2 regions of the Photobacterium sp. CCB-ST2H9 genome follow, and region 2 is predicted to be linked to the other one. Evidence: riboswitches for the same ligand, from Rfam matches in the RefSeq annotation. Region 2 holds a riboswitch; the other holds the start of a gene.

Region 1 (6,040 bases), on a different replicon from region 2:
CGGGCAATCCAGTGAACATCATCGACGACAGGATAGAGCGGCCCGATGCCGCCCTCCATTCCCGGAAATGTCAGTTGTTGCGCCCCACTCATGCCTGATCTGCCTCATGGGTTTTCGCCTGATGATATAGCTCGCTGCCTTTTTCCCGGAATTCGGCCGATTTCTGGCGCATGCCTTCCAGCGGATCCTCCAGTAACTGGATCACCTGAGCCTCATTCTGTGCTTTCGCATAATCCCGCACTTCCTGAGAAATCTTCATCGAACAGAATTTAGGTCCACACATTGAACAGAAGTGCGCAATCTTGCCGGATTCCTGCGGCAGGGTTTCATCGTGGAATGCACGGGCAGTATCCGGGTCCAGACCCAGATTGAACTGGTCTTCCCAGCGGAATTCAAAACGGGCCTTTGACAATGCATTGTCTCGGACCTGCGCCCCCGGGTGTCCTTTGGCCAAATCAGCCGCGTGAGCACAGAGTTTGTAGGTAATCAGGCCAGTCTTCACGTCATCTTTATTCGGCAGGCCAAGGTGTTCTTTCGGCGTCACGTAACACAGCATGGCACAGCCATACCAGCCAATCATCGCGGCACCAATTCCGGAGGTGATATGGTCATAACCCGGGGCAATATCGGTCGTCAGCGGGCCTAAGGTATAGAACGGAGCTTCATGGCAGTGCTTGAGCTGCTCTTCCATGTTTTCCTTGATCATATGCATCGGCACATGCCCCGGTCCTTCAATCATCACCTGTACATCATATTCCCAGGCGATCTGAGTCAGCTCTCCCAGTGTACGCAGTTCGCTGAACTGGGCTTCGTCATTGGCATCCGCGACTGAACCCGGACGCAAGCCATCGCCAAGCGACAGCGCGATATCGTATTTTGCGCAGATCTCGCAAATCTCGCGAAAGTGCTCATACAGGAAGCTTTCCTTGTGATGTGCCAGACACCATTTCGCCATGATAGAACCGCCACGGGAAACAATACCCGTCACGCGCTTGGCCGTCATCGGGACATAGCGCAGCAACACACCGGCGTGAATCGTAAAGTAGTCAACGCCCTGTTCCGCCTGCTCCAGCAAGGTGTCACGGAACACGTCCCAATTGAGGTTCTCAGCAATGCCGTTCACCTTCTCCAGCGCCTGATACATTGGTACGGTTCCAATCGGCACCGGACTGTTACGGATGATCCACTCACGGGTCTCGTGAATGTTCCGACCGGTTGACAGGTCCATCACGGTATCGCCGCCCCAGCGGGTCGACCACACCAGTTTTTCTACTTCTTCCTCAATCGAGGAACTGACCGCCGAATTCCCGATATTGGCATTCACCTTCACCAGAAAATTACGACCGATAATCATCGGCTCAGATTCCGGGTGGTTGATGTTGGACGGGATAATAGCGCGGCCTTCAGCCACCTCTTTTCGCACAAATTCAGGGGTAATGTCTTTGGGCAGGTTGGCGCCGAAGCTTTGTCCCGGATGCTGCTGGTTCAGCACTTCATCACGGTAACGGGCGCGGCCCATGTTTTCACGGAGCGCGATATATTCCATCTCCGGCGTGATGATCCCCTTGCGGGCGTAGTGCATCTGAGTCACGCACTGGCCTGGCTTAGCCCGGCGGACACGGGCACGGAGCGCAAAACGCAGCTCATCTAATGTGTCATCAGCCAGACGCTCTTTGGTATAGGCAGAACTCAGCTCATCCAACAGCTCAGTATCATTCCGCTCTTCAATCCAGTTTTCACGCAGCTTTGGCAGACCACTGTAGATATCAATCGTCTGTTCCGGATCGGTATAAAAGCCAGAGGTATCGTAGACTCGTACCGGTTCGTTCGGCTCAAAAATCGGGTTATTTTTATCCCCGCCGACTAAGGAGTCAGCCTGAGCAATCTCACGCATGCCGACACGGATATCATCCCGGCTGCCGGTGACATAGATTTTTCGGGAATTCGGGTAGGCTTGGGTAGTGAGTGAATCAATAAATTGTTTCGCTTCCAGTCTCGCTTGCTTGCGACTCGACATAGCAATTTCCTTTCATCTGATATTTCTGGGAAGTTGCTTGACGGATGGGCGCGTAAACAAGAGGCGGACACAAGTAGGGCGTGTCGCATCGTCTGATACAGCAGCTGTACACGACAGGTACAGCTAGGCAGAAGATTTTCTCTTGTTCCCTTCGCAGATACTAATCTGATCAGGTTCAACGGATCCCGCAATGCGGTCTCAGCCAGTTGGCACTCCGACAAGTTTCAGCTAACGAGTATAAGAAAGGTGTATCCCGACAGCAAGCGGTCTTTACTGAATTTCAGGAATCAGTAAAAACCGTCACGCATCAGCGACAAATCAGCACATCGCACTTTAAATGCAGATCCAATTCACGACGGACATCTTCTCGCAACCAGTGCAGATCCGTTTTGGCATGGCCGACAATCACTAAGTCTGCATTTATTTTTGCTGCCAGTTCAATGAGATGTTTTGCAACATCACCATCATAGAGATGCATCGCGCGCACAGGCTGCGGAGAATGGGTGGCTAATTCAGACAACTGCGCCATTCGCCTGAGCTCCTGATCGTCATGGGCTTCTTTCAGTTGCAGCTCAATATCCAAAAAACTCAGATTACCGACCCCGGGCTCGACATATGCCAGGTGTAGGTCTGCATTGTTATGGCTTGCCACGACCCCGGCTTTCACGACCAGCTGCTGTGCCCGTTGATCATCTGGGTTGAGTGCCAGCAAGACCGTTTTATAAAGCTTCATCACCACCTCAATTCACGAACGCTTGCAATACAACACCGTATAGCACATTGTTTTGTGAATTACCTTAGTGACTGTCTCAACAGAGGGTTCATTTCATGGTATTAGTATCTGGTTTGATTGACAGAGACCAGCGTACAAATGAATCAACTCATCGTTTTAAGCTATGTTGCCTTTGGCGGAGCCTTTGGCGCATGTGCCCGTTATCTGATAGCCGAGCTGTCTGTTGTCCTGTTTGGACGCGGCTTCCCTTATGGGACCCTCGCCGTCAATGTCATCGGTTCATTTATCATGGGACTGCTGATGTCAGCCCTGAATCAGGGAATGATTGAAGCCTCACCATGGCGTCCGATTCTCGGATTGGGCTTTCTCGGCGCCCTCACGACATTTTCAACATTCTCCATGGATAACGTCGTCCTGCTTCAGCACGGCGAGTACGCCAAGATGACACTGAACCTGCTCTTAAATGTATTCCTGAGTATTTCTGCCTGCTTTATTGGCTATCAGCTGATGATGAGAAGCTAAGACTGACGTGAGAGTTTAGATTGGTACCAGCCTCATCATAGATGAGGCTTTTTTTCGATTTGGGCTCGAATAAATTCAGCATTCTGAGGATGTAATGCCGTACGGTATCGCGTTAGATAAACGCTGAAAACGAAAAAGCTCCCGCATTTCTGCGAGAGCTTAAAAGAGATGGCAGGGGTGGAGAGATTCGAACTCCCAACACGCGGATTTGGAATCCGCTGCTCTGCCAATTGGAGCTACACCCCTGTCGTGTGGTAAGTATTGTATATAGACTGATGATAATTACCAGCCCTGAATGTCGAAATTTATCAATTTGATGCTCAACCGCCTACTAAAACATCGATCATCAAACTCAACAGGTTTACGTGGCCGATTGGTGCAGTATTCCCTCGCCAGACAACAACATTCCAGCTGATCCTAGTTAAGAACCAAAACACGATATCAGACTTGTAGACAGTGTGTCACCAGCGTTTTAGAAGATGAATACACCCTATCTCAAATCACTACAGGTGCTCCTGGGATGCGCTTTAGCGCAGAGTTCCAGTAGTTCTTCTGTGGACTTCAACTTTCATCCCATGGGGCACATCTGTGGTTATGTCTTAAGTTTTAAAACAACGGGCAGAGAGAGGGAAATATTCATCCTGCCAATAGGCGGATATCCAACTGTCAGAAATCAAATCACGAATAGCAAATAGCAAAAAAAAGTCATGACTGGCTGGGTTTCTTTAAGAAGTAGCGGACAGCTGGAATCGCATTCGACCGGGAGGCGTCCGGCCGAAGGACGGATATCAAATCCCCAACGTAAAAAAGCCCCAGTCTTTCGAGGGGGACGCCTAGTCTGAGGCTTTGCGTCAGTGAGAAATTATCAGAACCCTGAATAGCAAAAAACCCAGCCATTGCTGACTGGGTTTCTCTAAGAAGTGGCGGAGCGGACGGGACTCGAACCCGCGACCCCCGGCGTGACAGGCCGGTATTCTAACCAACTGAACTACCGCTCCACACGGCTGAAACCAGACTGTATCTGATTTCTAAATAGGGCGCCTGGCGATGTCCTACTCTCACATGGGGAGACCCCACACTACCATCGGCGCTGCTGCGTTTCACGTCTGAGTTCGGCATGGGATCAGGTGGTTCCACAGCGCTATGGTCGCCAGGCAAAATTTGTTCAACAATCTCGGAAAAATCTGACTAAAGTTCTCAGCACATCATTCAAGTGCTCATGGAGTCCGTACTTAAAACCCCTTGGGTGTTGTATGGTTAAGCCTCACGGGCAATTAGTACAGGTTAGCTGAGCGCCTCACAACGCTTACACACCCTGCCTATCAACGTTCTAGTCTCGAACAGCCCTTCAGGAGACTCAAAGTCTCAGGGATGACTCATCTCAGGGCCAGCTTCCCGCTTAGATGCTTTCAGCGGTTATCTGTTCCGAACTTAGCTACCGGGCAATGCGTCTGGCGACACAACCCGAACACCAGCGGTTCGTTCACTCCGGTCCTCTCGTACTAGGAGCAACTCCCTTCAATCATCCAGCGCCCACGGCAGATAGGGACCGAACTGTCTCACGACGTTCTAAACCCAGCTCGCGTACCACTTTAAATGGCGAACAGCCATACCCTTGGGACCGACTTCAGCCCCAGGATGTGATGAGCCGACATCGAGGTGCCAAACACCGCCGTCGATATGAACTCTTGGGCGGTATCAGCCTGTTATCCCCGGAGTACCTTTTATCCGTTGAGCGATGGCCCTTCCATTCAGAACCACCGGATCACTATGACCTGCTTTCGCACCTGCTCGAACCGTCATTCTCGCAGTTAAGCGGGCTTATGCCATTGCACTAACCTCACGATGTCCGACCGTGATTAGCCCACCTTCGTGCTCCTCCGTTACGCTTTGGGAGGAGACCGCCCCAGTCAAACTACCCACCAGGCACTGTCCGCACCCCGGATAACGGGGCGACGTTAGAACATCAACACTACAAGGGTGGTATTTCAAGGACGGCTCCACAGATACTGGCGTACCTGCTTCGAAGCCTCCCACCTATCCTACACATGTAGGGTCAATGTTCAGTGCCAAGCTGTAGTAAAGGTTCACGGGGTCTTTCCGTCTAGCCGCGGGTACGCAGCATCTTCACTGCGATTTCAATTTCACTGAGTCTCGGGTGGAGACAGCGTGGCCATCATTACGCCATTCGTGCAGGTCGGAACTTACCCGACAAGGAATTTCGCTACCTTAGGACCGTTATAGTTACGGCCGCCGTTTACCGGGGCTTCGATCAAGAGCTTCTCCGAAGATAACCCCATCAATTAACCTTCCGGCACCGGGCAGGCGTCACACCGTATACGTCATCTTTCGATTTTGCACAGTGCTGTGTTTTTAATAAACAGTTGCAGCCACCTGGTATCTGCGACTGCCAGCAGCTCCAAGAGCAAGTCTCTTCACCGCCGGCAGCGTACCTTCTCCCGAAGTTACGGTACCATTTTGCCTAGTTCCTTCACCCGAGTTCTCTCAAGCGCCTTGGTATTCTCTACCCGACCACCTGTGTCGGTTTGGGGTACGATTCCTTACTATCTGAAGCTTAGAGGCTTTTCCCGGAAGCATGGCATCAATGACTTCATCACCGTAGTGACTCGACATCGGGTCTCAGCCTTGAGATGGTCCGGATTTGCCTAAACCATCAGCCTACACCCTTGAACCAGGACAACCGTCGCCTGGCCCACCTAGCCTTCTCCGTCCCCCCATCGCAATAGTAAGAAGTACGGGAATATTAA
Region 2 (6,040 bases):
ACTATACGGCAGAAGATTACCGGGACATCCTTCAGCATGCGGCTTCGCTGAGCATTGAAGTAGTTCCGGAAATTGATATTCCTGGCCATGCGCACGCTGCGATTAAAGCCATGGAAGCGCGCTATGACCACTTTGCCGCTCAGGGAAATCTGGAAGAAGCCAGCAAATACCTGCTGACAGATTTCAGCGACACAACAGAATATCTTTCTGTTCAGATGTTTACAGACAATGCTATCAACGTTTGTATGGATTCAACCTACAATTTCGTTGATGCTGTGGTCAAAGGTCTGGTGAACCTGCATCAGGGAGTTCAGCCACTGAAAACCTTCCACTTTGGTGGCGATGAGATTGCCGGTGCATGGGTTAACTCTCCTGTCTGTCAGGCATTTATTGCCAACAACACAGATGGCGTCAACAGTGTTTCTGACCTGAGCCGTTACTTTGTCGAGCGTATCTCTGTCATTACAGCGAACTATGGTCTGGATATGGCAGGCTGGGAAGACGGTCTGATGCACAGCGGACAAGTCTACCCCCGCTCTGAAATGGCCAACAGTCAGCTCTGGGGTAACGCCTGGCAGAATATCTGGGAATGGGGTGTTGCTGACCGTGCCTATAATCTGGCAAACAACGACTATAAAGTTGTTTACAACCATGCCAGCCACCTGTATTTCGACCATCCATACGAGCCGGATCCAAACGAACGCGGTTACTATTGGGCGCCACGTTTCACCGACACCCGGAAGACCTTTGGTTACATGCCGGATGATGTGTTCGCAAATGCCGACTTCACCCGTGCCGGTGCACCAATTACGAAAGAAGACGTGGTTGCCGGTGCTGGTGTGAAAAAACTCCTGAAACCTGAAAATGTATTGGGTATTCAGGGTTCGCTGTGGGCTGAAACAGTCCGTACTGAAGCTCAGTTCGAAGGGATGACTTTCCCGCGTGTTCTGGGTCTGGCCGAGCGTGCATGGCATACGGCGGGCTGGGAAGCCAATGACAACGCTGGCACCCCTGTAGACAAGGCAGCCCGTAATACGGACTACAACCGCTTCGCAAACCTCCTGGGCCAGAAAGTGCTGCCGAAACTGGAGCAAAGCGGCATTACGTTCAACCTGCCTGTCCCTGGCGGCGTCCTCGAAAATGGTGTCCTGAAGGCGAACTCCACCTTCCCTGGCCTGACCATTGAGTACTCAGTCGATCAGGGCGCAAGTTGGCAGGCTTATGATCGCCTCAATCCACCAGCAGCGGCGAGTGGTGTCCAGCTGCGAACAGTGTCTGGTGACCGAAGCAGCCGGATTACAACAGTGAATTAAGCAACATCATTGCCCGAACGATAAAGAGCTCCGTCAGGAGCTCTTTTCATTCATCAATCGGGTGCTTTGCTACTCGGGAGCAGCCCAGACAGCAAGTTCATTACCACTCGGTTCTGTAAAGTGGAACCGGCGGCCTCCGGGAAACGCAAAAATCGGTTTCACAATTTTGCCGCCCGCTTCGATGACTTTTTGCTCTGTCGCTTCTAAATTATCACTGTACAGCACAATTAAAGCCGCACCTTTTTCTGATTCAGATTTCAGGGGCGCCGCATAAAATCCCCCATCCAGCCCCTGATCCGAAAAAGCTGTATATTCATCACCATAATCTGTAAATGACCAGCCAAAAGCGGATTCAAAAAAAGCTTTTGTTGCCGGCAGGTTACTTGCAGGAAATTCAACGTAATTAATCTGATGATGCTGTTTCACTGAATGTCTCCAGAATTATTGACGGTAACGATATCATAGGCTTTCTTTAACACCTCTGTCCGGAGCCCGCACAGATTTTCTGGAATTCTTTTGCTTTCTTCAAAAAAACAGGGTTAGAATGCCAACGCAAAATGATACTGAAGACAACAAGCTTCGGTTGAACATACAGAATGATTAAACGTTAGTCGGGGAGTCGAAAGGCTGAGACCACGCTGTGGGACCCGTTGAACCTGATCCAGCTCATACTGGCGTAGGGAACTAGCAGACTTGCCTGCCACTAAGCGCCAATTCCTGACGGCTCAGTGACCATCGCGACTGTTCGTCATCCCTGCCCCATCATGAATCATGATATTGATGCCAAGGGATGAAAATGAACAAGCCAGCTCACCATGAACTTTCCCCAGAAATTAAAACCCCGATTACACTGACAATTGCAGGTTCAGACAGTGGTGGTGGTGCCGGGATACAGGCTGATATCAAAGCCATTTCGGCAACTGGCGGCTATGCCTGTTCGGTTATCACGGCACTGACGGCTCAAAATACACAGAGCGTAACGGGTATTTTTCCGGTCAGCCCGGCGTTTGTTGAACAACAGCTGGATGCTGTCTTCAGCGACCTTGATATCCAATCGGTAAAAATAGGCATGCTGAGTGATGCGACTATCATTCGTGCTGTTGCTAAAAAACTGCGTCAATACCGGCCGAAATTCATCGTTCTCGACCCGGTGATGGTTGCAACCAGCGGTGACTTATTACTGGAAGCCGAAGCCATTTCCACTCTGAAGTCAGAACTTCTTCCTCTGGCAACACTGATCACGCCAAATCTGCCAGAAGCAGTCGCTTTAACCCATGTTTCATCCCTTTCTGGTACAGTTTCAACTGTTGTGTACACAAAAGAAACAGAAGAAAAAGAAGCGCTGATTGAGCAGTTGAAACAACTCAACACTGAAGCTGTTTTGCTGAAAGGGGGACATTGGGAACAGGAAGCACAAAGCACGGACTATCTCATCCTAGAAAGTGACACCGTCACCCTAACTGCTTCGCGAGTTCAGACGCAGAACACGCATGGCACGGGATGCACGCTGTCTGCAGCGATTGCTTCTTATCTGGCTCAGGGATACACCCTCACAGAAGCCGTGACACGCGGGAAAGCCTATCTGACGCAAGCCCTGTTACATGCGGATCAACTTCGGATTGGCCAAGGTCATGGCCCGGTTCATCACTTCTATTCACTCCAGCCGCGTTAAGGAGAAGCAGGTGCCTGAGCAAATCATCACTCGTCAGGAAGAAAACCACATGACTGACCGGCAGGCAGGCTTGGGGGTTCAGCTGAATAATATTCGTCTGCATTACCCTGATCAGGAAATGCCATTATTCAGACAGCTGAATCTCAGTTTAATCCCAGGCCAGTGGCATTGCATTCTCGGGCAAAGCGGATGCGGTAAAACCACATTACTCAGGCTACTAGCCGGATTATTACCTGCCGACGTCCATTGGCAAGGGAGCATTAAAACCAGCAGCAACCAACCTGTGAATGCACAGATTGCCTATATGGCTCAGCAGGATTTACTGCTTCCCTGGCTGAATGTGCTTGATAATGTTTGCTTTGGTGTTCAGCTCAAACACGGAAAAGTCAGTGAGACGCATCAGTCACAAGCGATTGAACTGTTAGAACGCGTCGGCTTAAAAAAATACATCTCTACCCCCCCATCAAGGCTCTCTGGCGGAATGCGTCAGCGGGTTTCACTCGCCCGAACCCTGATGCAGGACCAGCCACTCGTATTAATGGATGAACCTTTTTCAGCACTGGATGCTGTCACACGATACAAATTGCAGGATCTGGCTGCAGAACTGCTGGAAAACCGAACCGTACTGCTCATTACACATGACCCTCAGGAAGCACTCCGTCTGGGACACTCTGTGTTCCTGATGCAAGGCCAGCCCGCAAAAATCACCTCGCTGCCAACCCCGGACGGGACGATTCCGCGTGAAATCGACGCCCGTCTTGTGAATTGTCAGCAGCAGATCCTGAAAGCCCTGAGTTTGGTAAACCAACACAATGACTAAATTATTGGCTCAATGGCAAACTGGCAAACCTGTCAAAACACGTTCTATTCACCATCACCCGCTCGCGCGGCTGGTCATCAGTCTTGGTGTTCTGGCCCTCGGCTGGCAGGCTGTGGTCACAGTGTTTCAATTGCCCGGTTTTATCCTGCCGGAACCACTGGCTGTACTCAATAAACTGATTCAGCGCCACGATGTACTGCTTCGCCATGCCTGGGTCACAACCTGTGAAATCATGCTGGGTCTGGTCACAGGGTTAGGGGTCGGACTCTTTTGTGCATTGTTGATGCTGCTTTTTACCCCTGTCAGACGCTGGATGTTGCCCCTGCTGATAGCCAGTCAGGCGATTCCTGTTTTCGCACTCGCCCCAATTCTGATGCTCTGGCTGGGGTACGGTATCGCCTCCAAAGTTGTGATGGCTGCCATCATCATTTTCTTTCCGGTGACGACCTGCTGCTATGACGGTCTTCGCCATACACCGCAAGGATATCTTGATCTGGCAAAAACACTTCATGCAACGCGCTGGCAAATCCTGCGCCACATCCGACTGCCGGCTGCATTACCGGCACTGGCATCCGGAATCCGTGTGGCTGTTGTCGTCGCACCGATTGGCGCCGTTGTCGGTGAGTGGGTCGGCGCCAGCGAAGGGCTGGGCTACCTGATGTTACAGGCCAATGCCCGAATGATGATCGACGAGATGTTTGCAGCTCTTTTTATATTGGCCAGCCTCTCTGTTGCTCTTTATTTCGGGACCGACTTTCTGCTGAAACGCGCAATTCCATGGCTGCCTGAAAACAGTCAGTCACAATCATGATTTAACCAAGGATACGCTTATGATTCACTTCCCCACCCGTACTGCGATCGCTGTCGCAGTGACAGCTGTGACATTCCAGGCACAAGCGAAAGAACTCACCTTGATGCTGGACTGGTTTGTTAACCCTAATCACGGCCCGATCATCATTGCTCAGAAAAATGGCCTGTTTCAGGAGCAAGGGCTCGACATTAAAATTCAGGAACCAGCCGATCCGTCCATGCCCGCCAAACTGGTTGCCGCAGGCAAAACTGATTTAGCCATTTCTTACCAGACCAGCCTGACAATTGATGTGGCGGCAGGTCTTCCGTTGATTCGGGCATCCACCCTGATTGCAACGCCGCTCAACACCTTGATGGTCCTGGATAAAAAAGGGATTGAATCTCTGGCTGATCTGAAAGGAAAAACCATTGGAATCGCCATCGCAGGAAATGAAGAAGCGACTATTGGTACCATGCTGAAAACAGCCGGTGTTGATTTCTCCGAGGTCAAAATCGTGAATGTTGGCTGGGCACTCTCTTCTTCGCTGGCATCCGGAAAAGTTGACGCCATCTGGGGTGGCCTGCGTAACTTCGAGTCAAACCAGCTGGCACTGGAAGGCTATCAGGCAAAAGCGTTCTTCCCTGAGGAGCACGGTGTACCGCCTTATGACGAACTGGTCGTGGTCGCCAATAAAAAACAGTACAACGCTGAAGACCTCAAAAAATTCAACAAGGCACTGGAAAAAGCAACGCAGTACATTGTGAATCACCCGGATCAGGCCTGGAAAACCTTCATCTCATATTCACCCGATACCCTGGACAATGAGCTGAACAAAATGGCCTGGCGAGATACCTTGCCGCGCTTTGCTCTCCGTCCGGCAGCGGTTGATCAGGCCCGCTACGATCAATTCTCTGATTTTATGTATCAACACAAGATCATCGATAACGCCCCCAAAGCGAAAGATTTTGTCCCGGCTTTTTAAGCCAGGTCAGAACACAAGAAACACACATTTCAGGGAATACACATGAATCATCTGGATTTGATCAATGCATGTCAAAATGACTGGCATGACTACACCCACCACATCTTTGTGCAGCAACTCGCCAGTGGGGAACTGAACCCGGGGGCTTACCTGCACTATCTGAAACAGGATTTTTTGTTCCTGAAACATTACGCCCGTGCTTACGCCCTGGCTATTTTTAAAGCGCGGACTTTAGACGAAATGCGACGCCCTCTCCCGGGGTTACAAGCGTTGATTGGCAGCGAGATGCATCATCACATCAGTTATTGTGAACAATGGGGACTCACTGAGTCAGATATGGAGGCGGAAGCCGAAGATGTCGGCACTGTGGCTTACACCCGTTATGTGCTTGATACGGGCATGGCTGGCGACATGGCTGACCTGTTTACGGCCCTCGCACCTTGTGCGATTGGTTATGCCATGA

The links. A riboswitch is a leader RNA that binds a small molecule or an ion and turns the genes downstream of it on or off. The one in region 2 is predicted to bind thiamine pyrophosphate.
Region 1: another riboswitch for thiamine pyrophosphate. It lies ahead of thiC (phosphomethylpyrimidine synthase ThiC); the one in region 2 lies ahead of thiD (bifunctional hydroxymethylpyrimidine kinase/phosphomethylpyrimidine kinase).

What each region holds. Positions count from the first base shown of each region.
Region 1 is NZ_CP100425.1:3,510,078-3,516,117, forward strand. It holds gene thiE (thiamine phosphate synthase) at 1-92, opposite strand, end outside; gene thiC (phosphomethylpyrimidine synthase ThiC) at 89-2,017, opposite strand; TPP riboswitch at 2,147-2,244, opposite strand; gene L4174_RS16175 (universal stress protein) at 2,325-2,750, opposite strand; gene crcB (fluoride efflux transporter CrcB) at 2,889-3,272, shown strand; tRNA gene L4174_RS16185 (tRNA-Trp) at 3,442-3,518, opposite strand; tRNA gene L4174_RS16190 (tRNA-Asp) at 4,194-4,270, opposite strand; rRNA gene rrf (5S ribosomal RNA) at 4,312-4,427, opposite strand; rRNA gene L4174_RS16200 (23S ribosomal RNA) at 4,526-6,040, opposite strand, start outside.
Region 2 is NZ_CP100426.1:622,693-628,732, forward strand. It holds gene L4174_RS19425 (family 20 glycosylhydrolase) at 1-1,313, shown strand, start outside; gene L4174_RS19430 (VOC family protein) at 1,383-1,739, opposite strand; TPP riboswitch at 1,916-2,013, shown strand; gene thiD (bifunctional hydroxymethylpyrimidine kinase/phosphomethylpyrimidine kinase) at 2,110-2,985, shown strand; gene L4174_RS19440 (ABC transporter ATP-binding protein) at 3,035-3,805, shown strand; gene L4174_RS19445 (ABC transporter permease) at 3,798-4,616, shown strand; gene L4174_RS19450 (ABC transporter substrate-binding protein) at 4,636-5,577, shown strand; gene tenA (thiaminase II) at 5,620-6,040, shown strand, end outside.